Regions from separate parts of the Streptomyces sp. NPDC055239 genome, predicted to be linked through region 3. Evidence: riboswitches for the same ligand, from Rfam matches in the RefSeq annotation. Region 3 holds a riboswitch; each other region holds the start of a gene.
What was found. A riboswitch is a leader RNA that binds a small molecule or an ion and turns the genes downstream of it on or off. The one in region 3 is predicted to bind cobalamin.
Positions count from the first base shown of each region.

Region 1: another riboswitch for cobalamin. It lies ahead of ACWFRJ_RS22630 (energy-coupling factor ABC transporter permease); the one in region 3 lies ahead of ACWFRJ_RS09830 (prenyltransferase/squalene oxidase repeat-containing protein).
Region 2: another riboswitch for cobalamin. It lies ahead of ACWFRJ_RS19240 (ribonucleoside-diphosphate reductase subunit alpha); the one in region 3 lies ahead of ACWFRJ_RS09830 (prenyltransferase/squalene oxidase repeat-containing protein).
Region 4: another riboswitch for cobalamin. It lies ahead of cobN (cobaltochelatase subunit CobN); the one in region 3 lies ahead of ACWFRJ_RS09830 (prenyltransferase/squalene oxidase repeat-containing protein).

Region 1 covers NZ_JBSGRD010000007.1:47,045-50,723, forward strand. Annotated here, with positions in the region: gene ACWFRJ_RS22615 (enoyl-CoA hydratase/isomerase family protein) at 1-379, shown strand, start outside; gene mmsB (3-hydroxyisobutyrate dehydrogenase) at 373-1,293, shown strand; gene ACWFRJ_RS22625 (enoyl-CoA hydratase) at 1,290-2,093, shown strand; cobalamin riboswitch at 2,155-2,352, shown strand; gene ACWFRJ_RS22630 (energy-coupling factor ABC transporter permease) at 2,383-3,123, shown strand; gene ACWFRJ_RS22635 (energy-coupling factor ABC transporter substrate-binding protein) at 3,129-3,503, shown strand; gene cbiQ (cobalt ECF transporter T component CbiQ) at 3,510-3,679, shown strand, end outside.
Region 2 covers NZ_JBSGRD010000005.1:221,268-224,946, forward strand. Annotated here, with positions in the region: gene ACWFRJ_RS19225 (YbdD/YjiX family protein) at 1-75, shown strand, start outside; gene ACWFRJ_RS19230 (DUF3311 domain-containing protein) at 196-465, shown strand; gene mctP (monocarboxylate uptake permease MctP) at 462-2,111, shown strand; cobalamin riboswitch at 2,220-2,343, shown strand; gene ACWFRJ_RS19240 (ribonucleoside-diphosphate reductase subunit alpha) at 2,477-3,679, shown strand, end outside.
Region 3 covers NZ_JBSGRD010000002.1:816,570-820,248, forward strand. Annotated here, with positions in the region: gene ACWFRJ_RS09825 (SCO2322 family protein) at 1-533, opposite strand, end outside; gene ACWFRJ_RS09830 (prenyltransferase/squalene oxidase repeat-containing protein) at 530-1,750, opposite strand; cobalamin riboswitch at 1,858-2,007, opposite strand; gene ACWFRJ_RS09835 (MBL fold metallo-hydrolase) at 2,047-3,096, opposite strand; gene ACWFRJ_RS09840 (aldehyde dehydrogenase) at 3,281-3,679, shown strand, end outside.
Region 4 covers NZ_JBSGRD010000020.1:90,774-94,452, reverse strand. Annotated here, with positions in the region: gene cobN (cobaltochelatase subunit CobN) at 1-2,049, opposite strand, end outside; cobalamin riboswitch at 2,119-2,250, opposite strand; gene cobG (precorrin-3B synthase) at 2,319-3,638, shown strand.

The DNA.
Region 1 (3,679 bases), on a different contig from region 3:
CTACGCCGCCGACACGGTGGAGGAGATCCTCGCCCGGCTGCGCGGCCATGGAGCGCGCGCGGCGACGGAGGCGGCCGACACCCTTGCCACCAAGTCGCCCACCGCCCTGAAGGTCACGCTCGCCGCACTGCGCCGGGCGCGGCGGCTCGGCCCGTTGGAGCGCGTCCTCGAGCAGGAGTACCGGGTCTCCCGCGCCGCGCTCGCCTCGTACGACCTGGTCGAGGGGATCCGGGCGCAAGTGATCGACAAGGACCGCAGTCCCCGCTGGAAACCGGCCACCCTGGCCGAGGTCACCGACGCGGACGTGGCGCGCCACTTCGGCCCGCCCGCCGACGGCGACATCCACCTGGCGACGACCCCACAGGAGGTGGCGTGGTGAACACCGCTCTCACCATCGGCTTCATCGGGCTCGGTCACATGGGCGGCCCGATGGCCGCCAATCTCGTCAAGGCGGGGCACCGGGTGCTCGGCCACGACCTGCTGCCCGAACTGCTCGCCGAGGCGGTCGAGAACGGCGTGGTGGCCGCCGGATCGTCGACGGACGCCGCCGCCGTGGCGGACGTGGTGATCACCATGCTGCCTGCCGGGCGGCACGTCCTTAGCCTCTACCAGGAGGAGGGGCTCCTTGCCGCCGCCCGGCCTGGCACGCTGTTCATCGACTGCTCGACCATCGACGTGGCCGACGCGCGCAGCGCACACACGGCCGCGACGGCGGCCGGGATGCGGGCCCTCGACGCCCCGGTCAGCGGGGGAGTGGTGGGCGCCGACGCAGGCACGCTCACCTTCATGGCGGGCGGCGGCGATGCCGAGTTCGCCGAGGCGGACCCGCTCCTGACGATCATGGGGAACAAGGCGGTGCACTGCGGCGGACCCGGCGCCGGACAGGCGGCGAAGATCTGCAACAACATGATCCTCGGCGTCTCGATGATCGCGGTGAGCGAGGCGTTCGTCCTGGGCGAGAGCCTGGGCCTGTCCCACCAGGCCCTGTTCGACGTGGCCTCCACCGCCTCCGGGCAGTGCTGGGCCCTGACCGTCAACTGCCCGGTGCCGGGGCCCGTTCCGGCCAGCCCAGCCAACCGCGGCTACCGACCCGGATTCGCCGCCCCACTGATGGCCAAGGACCTGGGACTCGCGGCCAGCGCAATCGAGGCCAGTGGAATCCATGCACAACTCGGTGTGAAGGCAGCCGAGTTGTATGCCGCCTACGCGGAAGGCGCCGGATCGGACCAGGACTTCTCCGGGATCGTCAACACCATCAGACAGCACACGGCAGGGGACGGGGACAGCGCATGACAACAGAGCCGTACGAGACGACCTCAGCGTCGTACGAGACGATCCGCATCGAACGAAAGGGCCGTACCGCACTTCTCACGCTCGACCGGCCCAAGGCTCTCAACGCCCTCAACCTTCAGGTGATGAACGAGATCGTCGCCGCGACGGCGGAACTGGATCGGGACCCGGACGTCGGCTGCGTCGTCCTGACCGGATCGCCGAAGGCGTTCGCCGCCGGGGCCGACATCAAGGAGATGCGGCCCCGGAGCTACATGGACATGTACCTCAGCGACTGGTTCGCCGCCTGGGACAGGCTCGGCTCGCTGCGCACGCCGACGGTCGCGGCCGTCTCCGGGTACGCGCTCGGTGGTGGCTGCGAGCTGGCGATGCTGTGCGACATCCTGCTGGCCGCCGATACCGCCGTCTTCGGTCAGCCCGAGATCAAACTGGGGGTCATCCCCGGCATCGGCGGCTCGCAGCGGCTGACCCGCGCGGTCGGCAAGGCCAAGGCCATGGAGATGTGCCTGACCGGTCGCACCATGGACGCCGAGGAAGCGGAGCGGGCCGGACTCGTATCGCGCGTGGTGCCCGCGGGGGAACTCGTCGGCGAGGCCCTCGCCGTCGCCGAGACCGTCGCGGGGATGTCCCTGCCCGTCGCGATGATGGCGAAGGAAGCCGTGTCCCGGGCGTTCGAGACGACCCTCGCGGAGGGGGTCCGCTTCGAACGCCGCCTCTTCCATGCCGTGTTCGCGACCGAGGACCAGAAGGAGGGCATGGCCGCTTTCGTCGACAAGCGACCGCCCGGCTTCACGCACTCCTGAGGTCTGAGGTCTGACCAGGGGCGTACGCCCACAGGCGCGGCCGTCCCACAAGTTGTCAGGAATCTCGGTTGCGCACTATGGTCACCACGCCTTGGTGAACGGGAAATCCGGTGTGATGCCGGTGCGGCCCTCGCCACTGTGATCGGGAAGTCCGGCTCCAGCCCTCGCGGCAGCCACTGGGTGCACACGCATCCGGGAAGGCGGAGTCCGGTCGGTATGACCCGTAAGCCAGGAGACCGACCAAGGCGCGTTGTCCATCCACGAGGTGCTGGAGAGGGTCTGCTTAGCCATGCACATTGCCGAGGGTTTCCTCCCGCCGGCGCACGCGATCGCCTGGAGCGTAGCGTCCGCGCCGTTCGTCGTCCACGGAGTCCGCTCCTTGACCCGTGAGGTCAAGGAGCACCCGGAGAGCACCCTGCTCCTGGGCGCCTCCGGAGCCTTCACTTTTGTCCTTTCCGCACTGAAAATCCCTTCCGTCACGGGCAGTTGCTCGCATCCGACGGGCACCGGGCTCGGCGCGATCCTGTTCCGGCCGCCGATCATGGCGGTGCTCGGCACCATCACGCTGCTCTTCCAGGCCCTGCTGCTCGCCCACGGCGGGCTCACCACGCTGGGCGCCAACGTGTTCTCCATGGCGATCGTCGGGCCATGGGCCGGATACGCCGTCTACCGGCTCCTGAAGCGGTACGACGTGCCGCTCATGGTCGCCGTGTTCTTCGGCGCGTTCGTCGCCGACCTCTCCACGTACTGCGTCACCAGCGTCCAGCTGGCCCTGGCGTTCCCCGACCCGAGCAGCGGATTCCTCGGTGCTCTGGGCAAGTTCGGCGGCATCTTCGCCGTCACGCAGATCCCCCTGGCCGTCAGCGAGGGGCTTCTCACCGTCCTGGTGATGCGGCTGCTCGTGCAGTCCAGCAAGGGTGAACTCACGCGGCTCGGCGTACTGCTGCAGGGCAAGCAGGCGGCGGCGACCGCGACGACCGCGACGACTGCGGCGAAGAAGACGGAGACCGAGACGGGGGCCAGCGCCTGATGAGCATGAGCCGGAACGCGAAGATCAACATTGTGCTCCTCGTCATCGTCGCCGCGCTCGCGGTGCTGCCGGTGGCGCTCGGTCTCGGCGACGACGAGAAGGAACCGTTCGCCGGGGCGGACGCCCAGGCCGAGACCGCGATCACCGAGATCAAGCCGGACTACGAGCCCTGGTTCTCGCCGCTGTACGAACCCCCTTCCGGGGAGATCGAGTCGGCGCTCTTCGCCTTGCAGGCGGCACTCGGTGCGGGCGTCCTCGCGTACTACTTCGGTGTGCGCAAGGGGCGCCGTCAGGGCGCGGAGACGGCACGGGCGCAGGCAGCACCTGCGGAGCAGTCCGGCGACGTGGAGGGCGTCCGGCCCGAGACCGAGCAGGTCTGAGCCCGCGTGCTGCCCATCGACGCGGCGGCGCACAGCAGTCGCTGGCGCCGCCGTCACCCCGTGGACAAGGCTGTCCTCGGGCTCGGCCTCACTGTCCTTGCCGTCTCGCTGCCGCCCTGGCCCGGCGCCGCCCTGGTGCTGATCGCGGCGCTCGCCGTGCTGCTCGGGCCTGCCGG
Region 2 (3,679 bases), on a different contig from region 3:
TCCCGGAGGGAGTTCGAGCGAATGCGCACGGATCAGCAGGAGTCGGATCCGCGTCAGGGGTTCCGCTGCTGCTGAGCCGACACTGAACAGGCACTTCGACACGTCCGTTATCCGGACAGGGGTTCCATAGATCAATACTCTCGCTTAGATTTCCCGCACGTTAAAGGTGAGATAAGCGAGGGAGCGGAACCGCAAGTGTCAGATGCGCCTGAAGTGAGCAGACCGGTGATCACGCCGGTCCGCGTGGTCATTGCCCTCTGCCTCGTAGCGCCGTTCGTGGCGATGCTCTGGGTGAGCTCCTACGCGAAGGTCGAACCGACCTTCATCGGCATCCCGTTCTTCTACTGGTACCAGATGCTGTGGGTACTCATCTCCACCGCTCTCACCATGATCGCGTACAAGCTGTGGCAGCGTGACCAGCGCGCCCGCAAGGCCGAGCAGGCCCAGGGGGGTGCGACCCGATGAACGAGCTCGCAGCGGACACGGGCGGCGTCAACGGCATCGCCCTCGCCGTCTTCATCTTCTTCTTCGTCGCCGTCACGGCGATGGGCTTCCTGGCCGCGCGCTGGCGCAAGGCCGAGACCGAGAGCCTGGACGAATGGGGCCTCGGCGGCCGGTCGTTCGGCACCTGGGTCACGTGGTTCCTGCTCGGCGGCGACCTCTACACGGCCTATACGTTCGTGGCCGTCCCGGCGGCGATCTACGCCGCGGGCGCGGCCGGCTTCTTCGCCGTGCCGTACACGATCCTCGTCTACCCGCTGATCTTCACCTTCCTGCCGCGCCTGTGGTCCGTCTCCCACAAGCACGGATACGTGACCACGTCCGACTTCGTGCGCGGACGCTTCGGGTCCAAGGGGCTCTCCCTCGCCGTCGCGGTCACCGGCATCCTCGCCACGATGCCGTACATCGCGCTCCAGCTCGTCGGCATCCAGGCCGTGCTCGACGTGATGGGCGTCGGCGGCGGTCCGGACACGAACTGGTTCATCAAGGACCTGCCGCTCCTGATCGCGTTCGCGGTGCTCGCCGCGTACACGTACTCGTCGGGTCTGCGCGCGCCCGCGCTGATCGCGTTCGTGAAGGACGGCCTGATCTACCTCGTCATCGTCGTCGCGATCATCTACATCCCGATCAAGCTCGGCGGCTTCGACGAGATCTTCCGGGCGGCGAACGACAAGTTCGCGGCGACGAACGAGGCGGCGGGCAAGCCCGTCGCGGGCCTCGCACCAGGCGCCGGCGGGCAGTGGACCTATGCCACGCTCGCGCTCGGCTCCGCGCTCGCGCTCTTCATGTACCCGCACTCGATCACGGCGACGCTCTCCTCCAAGAGCCGCAACGTGATCCGCCGCAACACCACGATCCTGCCGCTCTACTCGCTGATGCTGGGCCTGCTCGCACTGCTCGGCTTCATGGCGATCGCGGCCGGGGTCAAGGTGGAGAACGGGCAGCTGGCGATTCCGCAGCTGTTCGAGAACATGTTCCCCGACTGGTTCACCGGCGTGGCCTTCGCCGCCATCGGCATCGGCGCCCTCGTGCCCGCGGCCATCATGTCGATCGCAGCAGCGAATCTCTTCACCAGGAACATCTACAAGGACTTCCTCAGGCCGGACGCGACGCCCGCACAGGAGATGAAGGTCTCCAAGCTGGTCTCGCTCCTGGTGAAGGTGGGCGCGCTCGTCTTCGTCCTCACCATGGACAAGACGGTCGCGATCAACTTCCAGCTCCTGGGCGGCATCTGGATCCTGCAGACCATGCCCGCGCTGGTCGGCGGCCTGTTCACCCGCTGGTTCCACCGCTGGGCGCTGCTCGCGGGCTGGGCTGTCGGAATGGTCTACGGGACGGTCGCCGCGTACGGTGTCGCCTCACCGACGCAGAAGCACTTCGGCGGCTCGTCCGACGAGATCCCCGGCATCGGCGAGATCGGCTACATCGGCCTCACGGCGTTCGTCCTGAACCTGGTGGTCACCGTGGTCATGACGTTCGTCCTGCGCGCCGCCAAGGCGCCTGACGGCATCGACGAGACCTCTCCCGGCGACTACACGGCGGACGCGGGCGACCCCGGCGTCGTCAAGGACCTTCCGCCGGCCACGGCGGGGGCGCCGGGCGGGCACTGAGCCTCTCCCCTACGTACGTCATGCGGGCCGCCGGAAGAATCCGGCGGCCCGCTGTCGTGCACTCCGACACAAGATATGGGGTTGCCGCCCAGAGCCAGCACAAGATGTATGCTCGTGCTCGTTGTCGCCGCAGGGGAATCCGGTGGAAGTCCGGAACTGTCCCGCAACGGTGTATGAGTGCGCATTTGTCGTACTCATGAGTCCGAAGACCTGTCGACAGCGCACCCGTTCCGACCGGTCCGGGTGCCAACGACGTCCGGGCCTCGTGGAATGGGCTGGTGGACGCGGAGCGCAGCCCTGCCCCGGCGCGCCCGTGTGTCACTCCTCCCCTCCGCAAGGTTCCGAGCCGAGCGAGGGAGTGCTCCGTGACCATCGCGCCAGCCGAACCTGCGTCAGCGCAGACCACCGACGGTCAGCAGACCACCGTTGGTCAGCAGACCGGCGACGGCCCAGGAACCGCGCTGCTGCGCACCCTGACCGACCTCACCACCGACCTCCCCGACGCCGACCCCGGCCGGGTCGCCGCCGCCGCACTGCGCGGCCGTTCGGCCAGGGCGGATCTGGCGGAGCTGCGGGAGCTGGCGACCGAGGCGGCCGCCGGGCTCATCTCCGAGGACCCGACGTACTCGCAGCTCGCTGCCAGGCTCCTGAGCCTCAGCATCCGGGACGAGGCCGCGTCGCAGGGCGTGCGCTCCTTCTCCGACTCGGTCGCCGTGGGACACCGCGAGGGTCTGATCGCGGACCGCACCGCCGCGTTCGTCGTCGACCACACGGACCGTCTGGACGGTCTCGTGGAGGCCGCACTGGAAGACGGCGCCGACTTCCGCTTCGGCTACTTCGGCCTGCGCACCCTGCACAGCCGCTACCTCCTTCGCCACCCGATCACCCGGCACGTCATCGAGACCCCGCAGCACTTCATGCTGCGCGTCGCGAGCGGCCTGGCGGAGGACGGCAGCACGCGCTCGGTGGACGAAGTCGCCTCCCTGTACCGCCTGATGAGCCGCCTGGACTACCTGCCGTCGTCGCCGACGCTCTTCAACTCCGGCACCCGGCACCCGCAGATGTCCTCCTGCTACCTCCTCGACTCCCCGCTGGACGAGCTGGACTCCATCTACGACCGCTACCACCAGGTCGCGCGCCTCTCCAAGCACGCGGGCGGCATCGGGCTCTCGTACTCCCGCATCCGCGCCCGCGGTTCGCTGATCCGCGGCACGAACGGCCACTCCAACGGCATCGTGCCGTTCCTGAAGACCCTGGACGCCTCCGTCGCCGCCGTGAACCAGGGCGGCCGTCGCAAGGGCGCCGCCGCGGTCTACCTGGAGACCTGGCACTCCGACATCGAGGAGTTCCTGGAGCTGCGCGACAACACGGGTGAGGACCAGCGGCGTACGCACAACCTGAACCTCGCGCACTGGATCCCGGACGAGTTCATGCGCCGGGTCGCCGCCGACAAGGACTGGTCGCTGTTCTCTCCGGCCGACGTGCCGGAGTTCGTCGACCTGTGGGGCGACGAGTTCGACGCCGCCTACCGCAAGGCAGAGGCCGCCGGGCTCGCCCGCAAGACCATC
Region 3 (3,679 bases):
CCGCACCCCGACTTCGGGTAGTCGGCGATGGCGCACAGGAGCGCGTTGCTGTCGTAGCGCAGTGGTTTCGCGACCGCGGCGAGGGCGTCCGCGCTCGTCGCGTCCTCCGCGATCAGCGCGCAGGCGGTACGCGGCTTCGGCGGGGTCTCGCCTTCGGGGGCGTCACCCGGGGTACCGAAGTCGATGACCAGGGCGATCCGTTTGCGGCCGTCCTTCGCGGGGGTCTTGGCACAGATGGCGGCGAAGTCCGCGGCGGTGCTGGTGTCGCCCGTGTCGCCAGTGGTGCCGCGCGGCTTCGCGGAGTCCTGCGAGTCCTCGGACACGGAGAACCGGAAGCCCTGGACGGCGCCGTCTTCGGGCCGTGCGGTGCTGGGCCCCTGGCTCGCGTAGGCCCACTTGGAGCCGTCCCGGTCCCAGAAGGACCAGTAGCGGTAACCGGCGGCCTGGGCGGGGGCGGCGGCGAGGACACCGAGCAGGGCGGCGACGAACGCCCCCACCACCAGGTGGCCCCACCGCGCGCGACCCCGCGTCACAGCTGCTGCTTCTTCTTGTTGCCGCTGTACAGGAAGCCGATGCCGATACCGGCGACCATGCCGACGCCGATGATCCACCAGATGCTCAGGCCGCCGCCGTCGTCACTGTCCTTCTTCTCGTCGGCGGCCTTCTCGGTCGCCTGCGGGGCGGGACCCGTCGCGTTCAGCTGCTTGACCAGGTCCGCGCCGCCGAAGTCGCGCGGGTCGAGGCCCGATGCGTGGGCGGCGAAGATCAGCTGGGCGTAGGCGGCGGGGCCTGACTTCTTGGCCCACTCCGCGGAGTTCTTCGACAGCCACTCGGCCGACTTCTTGGCCTGCTCCGGCTGGCCGGCCGCGGCGAGCGCGAGCACGGAGTCCGCGGTGTTGCCCAGGTCGGGCATGTTCTTGGCGCCGGGCAGCGAGGACATCAGGTGGTCGTCGCCCTTGGCGAGGGTCTTCAGGAGGTAGCCCGTGCCGTTCGACGCCGCCTGCTCGGCGGTGTCGGCCTTCGCGCACTTCGGGGCTGCGGCCTCCTTCTTCGCCTCGTCCACGACCAGGCCCTTGCCGTGGGCGCCGAGTACGCCCGCCGCCGTGGCGTCCGCGTTCGGCGCGAGCTTGCCGGTCTTGACGTCCGCGAGGCCGAAGGCTCCGCCGTCCTTCTCGCAGCTCATCGAGAGGGCGGGCAGCGCGTCGTACGCGGACTTGCCGTCCTGCGACTTCACCGACTGCGGCTTCTCGCCCGCGGCGGCGAGCGCGCCGATCACGATGCCGGTGGAGTTGGCGTCGGAGTCCATGCCGGGGCTGTAGCCCCAGCCGCCGTCCTGGTTCTGCACCGACTTCAGCCAGCCGACGCTCTTCTTGACCGCCTTGTCCTGACCGCCGAGCGCGGCGAGCGCCTGCACGGCGGACGCCGTCATGTTGCTGTCGACCATGGTCTTGGAGTCGCACGGCTCGCTCGCGTCGGCGCGGTACGAGGTGAAACCGCCGCTCGAGCACTGCTGGCCCGTGAGCCAGTCGACGGACTTCGCGGCGGGCTTCACACCGACCGCGTCCTGGGCGAGCAGCGCGTACGACTGCCGGAACACGCCGTCGAACTTGGGGTCCGAGTCGCCGTAGAGACCGGAGGGAAGCGCGGCGGACGGCGACGGCGACGGGCTCTCCGCGAAGGCGGCCGGGGCGGCGGCCGAACCGAACACGGCGACGGCGGCCAGGACCGCTGCGCTGCGGCGAACGTTCATGATGCGGCGGGTGCCTCTCCCTGCGGGGAGCGGGGCAGCACGGGCACGTAGCGGGCACGGGCACCGGGCGGCTCCGGCTCCGTATACCTCGACGGTGCCACTCATCGGGGGCCCCGATGAAGCGAGCCGGTCATGCTCCGTACCGGGCATTCCGGCTACCCGCTGACGCGGTTCACGGCTGCGGGTCAGCGCCGGATTCGCACCGGCTTTCCCCCGTACGGGCATGATGACGACGGGCTCACTCTACCGGCCCGTAGGGAGCCCGGCCCGGGGTGCCCGCCCCGGGGGACCCGAGGTCACACCGCCCGGTACCGCACCGGATCGTTGCCCACTGCCTCCGCCCGCCCCAGCTTCACCAGGCGCCGCACATGGGCCTCCGCCTCGGAGACCGCGATGTTCCGCGAGCCGTAGCGGATCTCGGCCCAGGGGCGGTTCCACTCCATCTGCTCGGCGAGCTGCCAGGGGGTGAGGGGCTTGGCGAGGAGGGCGAGCAGGTCCGTCAGACGCTCCTCGTGGTGGGCCAGGATCTCCCGCACCCGGGCCGGGGCGTCCGTGAACGCGTACTGATGCGCGGGAAGGACCTCGGCGGGGCCCAGGCGGCCGATGCGCTCCAGGGAGTCGATGTAGTCGCCGAGGGGGTCGGTGACGGTGTCGTCGTCGGGGTCCTCGTAGAGGCCGATGTGCGGGGTGATGCCGGGGAGCAGATGGTCGCCGGAGAACAGACGGCCGTGTCCGGGCAGTCGCGCCGGGTGCTCCTCCTCCAGGTGCAGGCAGACGTGGCCGGGGGTGTGACCCGGGGTCCAGATCGCGCGGAGCCTGCGCCCCGGCAGTTCGAGCAGCTCGCCCGGTGTGATGTCCCGGTCGGGGAGCGCGGCGGCCATGCCCGGGAGGCGGGGTGCGCGGCCAGCGTCGCGGGCGGCGAGCAGCGGTGTCAGATGCTCGGCGGGGGCGCCTGCGGACGTCAGCTTCTCCACCATGTAGTCGAACCAGCGCGCGGGCGGCCCCGTGCGCGTGCGGCGTACGACCGACGCGTCCGCCTCGTGCATGGCGATCCACGCGCCCGATGCCTCGCGGACCTTGGCCGAGAGGCCGTGGTGGTCGGGGTGGTGGTGGGTGATGACGACGCCGTGCACCGCTTCGACGGACGTGCCGCAGGCGGCGAGGCCGGTGGCGAGGGCGTCCCAGGACGTGGGGTCGTCCCAGCCCGTGTCGATGAGGACCGGGCCCGCGTCGGTGTCCAGGAGATGGACGAGGGTGAAGCCCAGGGGGTTGTCGGGGATCGGGACCTTGATGCTCCATACGCCCCCGCCGTGCTCGGTCACCTGCGGTTCGGTCACCTGCGTCATCGGGCGCCCTCTTCTTCTCTCGTCCGTAACTAGAACTAGTTCCAATGATCGCCCAAGTCGACCGTTCACTCAGGCTACTTGAGCCTTGCCCTCCGTGGACTACTGGAACTAGAACTGGTATCAGTTCTGAAACAGTGTCAGAAAGCGTGCCGCGCAGGCGGAATCCCGCAGGAGGCAGTCAGCCATGACCGAGCTCGTGGAACACGGACAGCTGTTCATCGGCGGGGAGCTGGTGGACCCCCTCGGCAAGGACGTCATCGAGGTGATCTCGCCGCACACCGGCCGGGTCTTCGCGCGGGTGCCGCACGCCGCGCCCGCCGATGTCGACCGGGCCGTCGCCACTGCGCGGAGGGCGTTCGAGGACGGGCCCTGGCCCCGGATGACGCTCGACGAGCGGATCGAGGTCATCACCAAGATCAAGGACGCGTTCGCGGTACGGCACGAGGAGATCGCCCGCGTCATCAGCTCCGAGAACGGCACCCCGTACACCTCGAGCGTGATGGTGCAGGCCCTGGCCGCGATGATGGTCTGGGACTCGGCGCTCACGGTCGCGCGCAACTTCACCTACGAGGAGGAGCGCGAC
Region 4 (3,679 bases), on a different contig from region 3:
CAGGACCAGGTTGACGCGGTCGGCACCGGCCGGGGCGCCGCCAAGGACATGGAGGCCGTCGCGGATCTGGGCGTCCTTGATCTCACAGAGCCAGCCGTCGAGATGCATGATGAACTCGTCGAAGCCCTCGTCCTCGGGGCGGTCCTTGAGCCCCAGGTCGTGGTCGAGCTTCGCCGCCTGGATCAGGGTCCAGATCTGGGCGCGGATCGCGGGCAGCTTCGCCGGGTCCATCGCGGCGATCTGGGCGTGCTCGTCGAGGAGTTGTTCCAGGCGGGCGATGTCGCCGTAGCTGTCGGCGCGGGCCATCGGCGGTACGAGGTGGTCCACGAGGGTGGCGTGGACGCGCCGCTTGGCCTGCGTGCCCTCCCCCGGGTCGTTGACCAGGAACGGGTAGATCAGGGGCAGATCGCCGAGCGCCGCGTCGGGGCCGCAGGCGGCGGACAGGCCCGCGTTCTTGCCGGGCAGCCATTCGAGGTTGCCGTGCTTGCCGAGGTGGATCATCGCGTCGGCGCCGAAGCCGTTGTCGTCGGCGGAGGCGGCGATCCAGCGGTAGGCGGCCAAGTAGTGGTGCGAGGGCGGCAGATCGGGGTCGTGGTAGATCGCGATCGGGTTCTCGCCGAAGCCGCGCGGCGGCTGGATGAGGATGAGCAGGTTGCCGCGGCGCAGGGCGGCCAGGACGATGTCGCCCTCGGGATTGCTCGACCGGTCCACGAACATCTCGCCGGGGGCGGGGCCCCAGTGCTGCTCCACGGACTCGCGGAGCTCGGCGGGGAGAGTGGCGTACCAGCGGCGGTAGTCGGCCGCCGGGATGCGGACGGGGTTGCGGGCCAACTGCTCGTCGGTGAGCCACTCCTGGTCGTGGCCGCCTGCCTCGATCAGGGCGTAGATCAGCTCGTCGCCGTCGCCGGAGACAAGGCCCGGCACCTCGTCCGTACCGAAGTCGTATCCCTCGGCCTGGAGTCGGCGCAGCAGGGAGACGGCGCTCGCGGGGGTGTCGAGGCCGACGGCGTTGCCGATCCGGGAGTGCTTGGTCGGGTACGCGGACAGAACGAGCGCGATGCGCTTGTCGGCGGCCGGGATGTGGCGCAGCCGTGCGTGCCTGACGGCGATACCGGCCACGCGGGTCGCGCGCTCGGCGTCGGCGACGTACGCGGGAAGTCCGTCCTCGTCGATCTCCTTGAAGGAGAACGGCACCGTGATCAGCCGGCCGTCGAACTCGGGGACCGCGATCTGGCTCGCCGCGTCCAGCGGCGATACGCCCTCGTCGTTGTCCTCCCAGTCGCTGCGCGAGCTGGTGAGGCAGAGCGCCTGGAGGATGGGTACGTCGAGGCCGCTGAGGGCTCCGGCGTCCCAGGACTCGTCGTCGCCGCCCGCAGAGGCTTCGGCGGGGCGTGTGCCGCCTGCCGCGAGGACCGTGGTCACGATCGCGTCGGCGGCGCCCAGTTCCGCGATGAGTTCGGGTTCGGGGGTGCGCAGCGAGGCGACGTACAGCGGCAGCGGGCGGGCTCCTGCGTCCTCGACGGCGCGGCACAGGGCCTCGATGAAGGCGGTGTTGCCGCTCATGTGGTGGGCGCGGTAGTAGAGCACCGCGACGGTCGGTCCCTCGACCTGACGGGCGGTGCGCTCCAGCGGGCCCCACGAGGGTGCGGGGGCGGGCGGTTCGAAGCCGTGCCCGGTCAGCAGGACGGTGTCGGAGAGGAACCGGGCCAGCTGCTCCAGGTTGTCGGGGCCGCCGTGCGCCAGGTAGGCGTGGGCCTCGGCTGCGAGGCCGATGGGGACCGTCGATGCGGCCATCAGCTGGGCGTCGGGGGCCTGTTCGCCGGTGAGGACGACCACGGGACGTCCGGTGGCGAGGACTTGGTCGAGGCCGTCCTGCCAGGCGCGCACACCGCCGAGCAGACGTACGACGACCAGGTCGGCGCCGTCCAGGAGCTGCGGAAGGTCCTCGAGCGGGAGCCGGGAGGGGTTCGCGTAGCGGTAGGCGATCGGTCCGCCTGCGGCGCGGGCGCTGAGCAGGTCGGTGTCGGACGTCGACAGGAGCAGGATCATGCGGCGTCGGGCCTTCCTCGGGGTGTCCACGCCCCGGGTGGTGTCGATGGCGTCTCCCCTGCTCGAGCGGACGAGAGCTCGGGGAAGGGAGTTCCTGACTCACCCGGCACCAGGACCGGGCTCACAGTGGCGGGACCGCGCCGGATTCACACCGGGCTTCCTCCCCTTGTCGCCGTCTGTGGCGACGACGGGCCGGTTGGCCCGTCGCTAGGAATACTAAGGGCCGGGCAACTACCGGGGGGCAGGCGGACCTGCTGCGATAGGTCGGTATGCTCGCCGCCATGCCCCCATCGGTCCCCCCGCCAGCACTCCCGGGAGACGAGTCTGCCCGCGACCGCGGTGACTCCTGCCCCGGGACGCTTCGGCTGCACCGGGCGGACGACGGGGCGCTGGCCCGCGTCCGCGTTCCGGGCGGCCTCCTGAGCGTGGGGCAGGCAGACGTGCTGCGGGATCTGGCCGAGCGCCTTGGAGATGGCGAGTTGCATCTCACATCGCGCGGCAATGTGCAGCTGCGCGGTCTTCGCGCGGACCGCGGGAGCGAACTGGCTTGTCTGCTTGGCGAATCGGGGCTTTTGCCCTCCGAACGCCACGAGCGGGTGCGCAATGTGGTGGCCTCCCCGCTCTCGGGGCTCGACGGTCTGGGTGAGCGGGACATCCGTCCGTGGCTGTCTGCCCTGGACGAGCTGCTGTGCGCCAGCGACCGGGCCACCGCCCTGTCCGGCCGGTTCTTGTTCGCCCTCGACGACGGTCGCGGCGACGTGGCCGCCCTCGGCGGTGATGTGACCCTGACGGCGCGGGGCGAGGACGAGGCTCTGCTGCGGATCGGACCGGCGCGCGACGCCGTCCTGATCGCGGCCGCGCAGGCACCGCGGGCCGCCCTCGTCGCGGCCGAGACCTTCCTGGAGCAGGCGCCCGACGCGGGTGCCTGGCGGGTGACGGATCTGCCCGGCGGCGTCGGTCCTCTCCTCGACGCGGTCCTGCACCGCCTGCGGGAGGCCGGTTTCCGCGTCACTCCCACCACAGGGCCGCTCCCCCAGGACGCGGTCGGGCCCGCCATCGGCGTCGTACCCGGCCCCCCCGACAAGGCCGCGCTGTCCATCGGCCTGCCGCTGGGAAGCGTCAGCGCGCCCTCATGGCAGACGCTGACGGACACCGCCCGCGAGCACGGCAGCGGCGAACTGCGGCTGACCCCCTGGCGCGGAGTCGTCGTGCCGGGAGTCGAACGGTCAGAGGCCGCACGACTTCTGGCGGATCTGGGGGCCGCCGGCCTCATCACCGCGCCCGACTCCCCCTGGACGGGAGTGGGTGCCTGTATCGGCCGGCCCGGCTGCGCCAAGGCTCTGGACGACGTACGCGCCACGGCGCAAGCCTCGTTGGGACCTGTCGGGGCCCTGCCCGTGTACTGGTCCGGGTGCGAGCGCCGGTGCGGACATCCCCACGGGGAGTGGGTCGACGTCGTCGCCACCCCCGACGGACATCAGATCTCCCGCGTACACGGCGAGAAACGGGACGCTCCTGCGAGCATTCCGGGCAACACGGGCAGCCCGGGTGCAGCACTCGCCGCCGCCGTGGCCGCTACCCGCGGCTGACAACACATGAACACATGAACAACTCTGCAACACTTGACTGC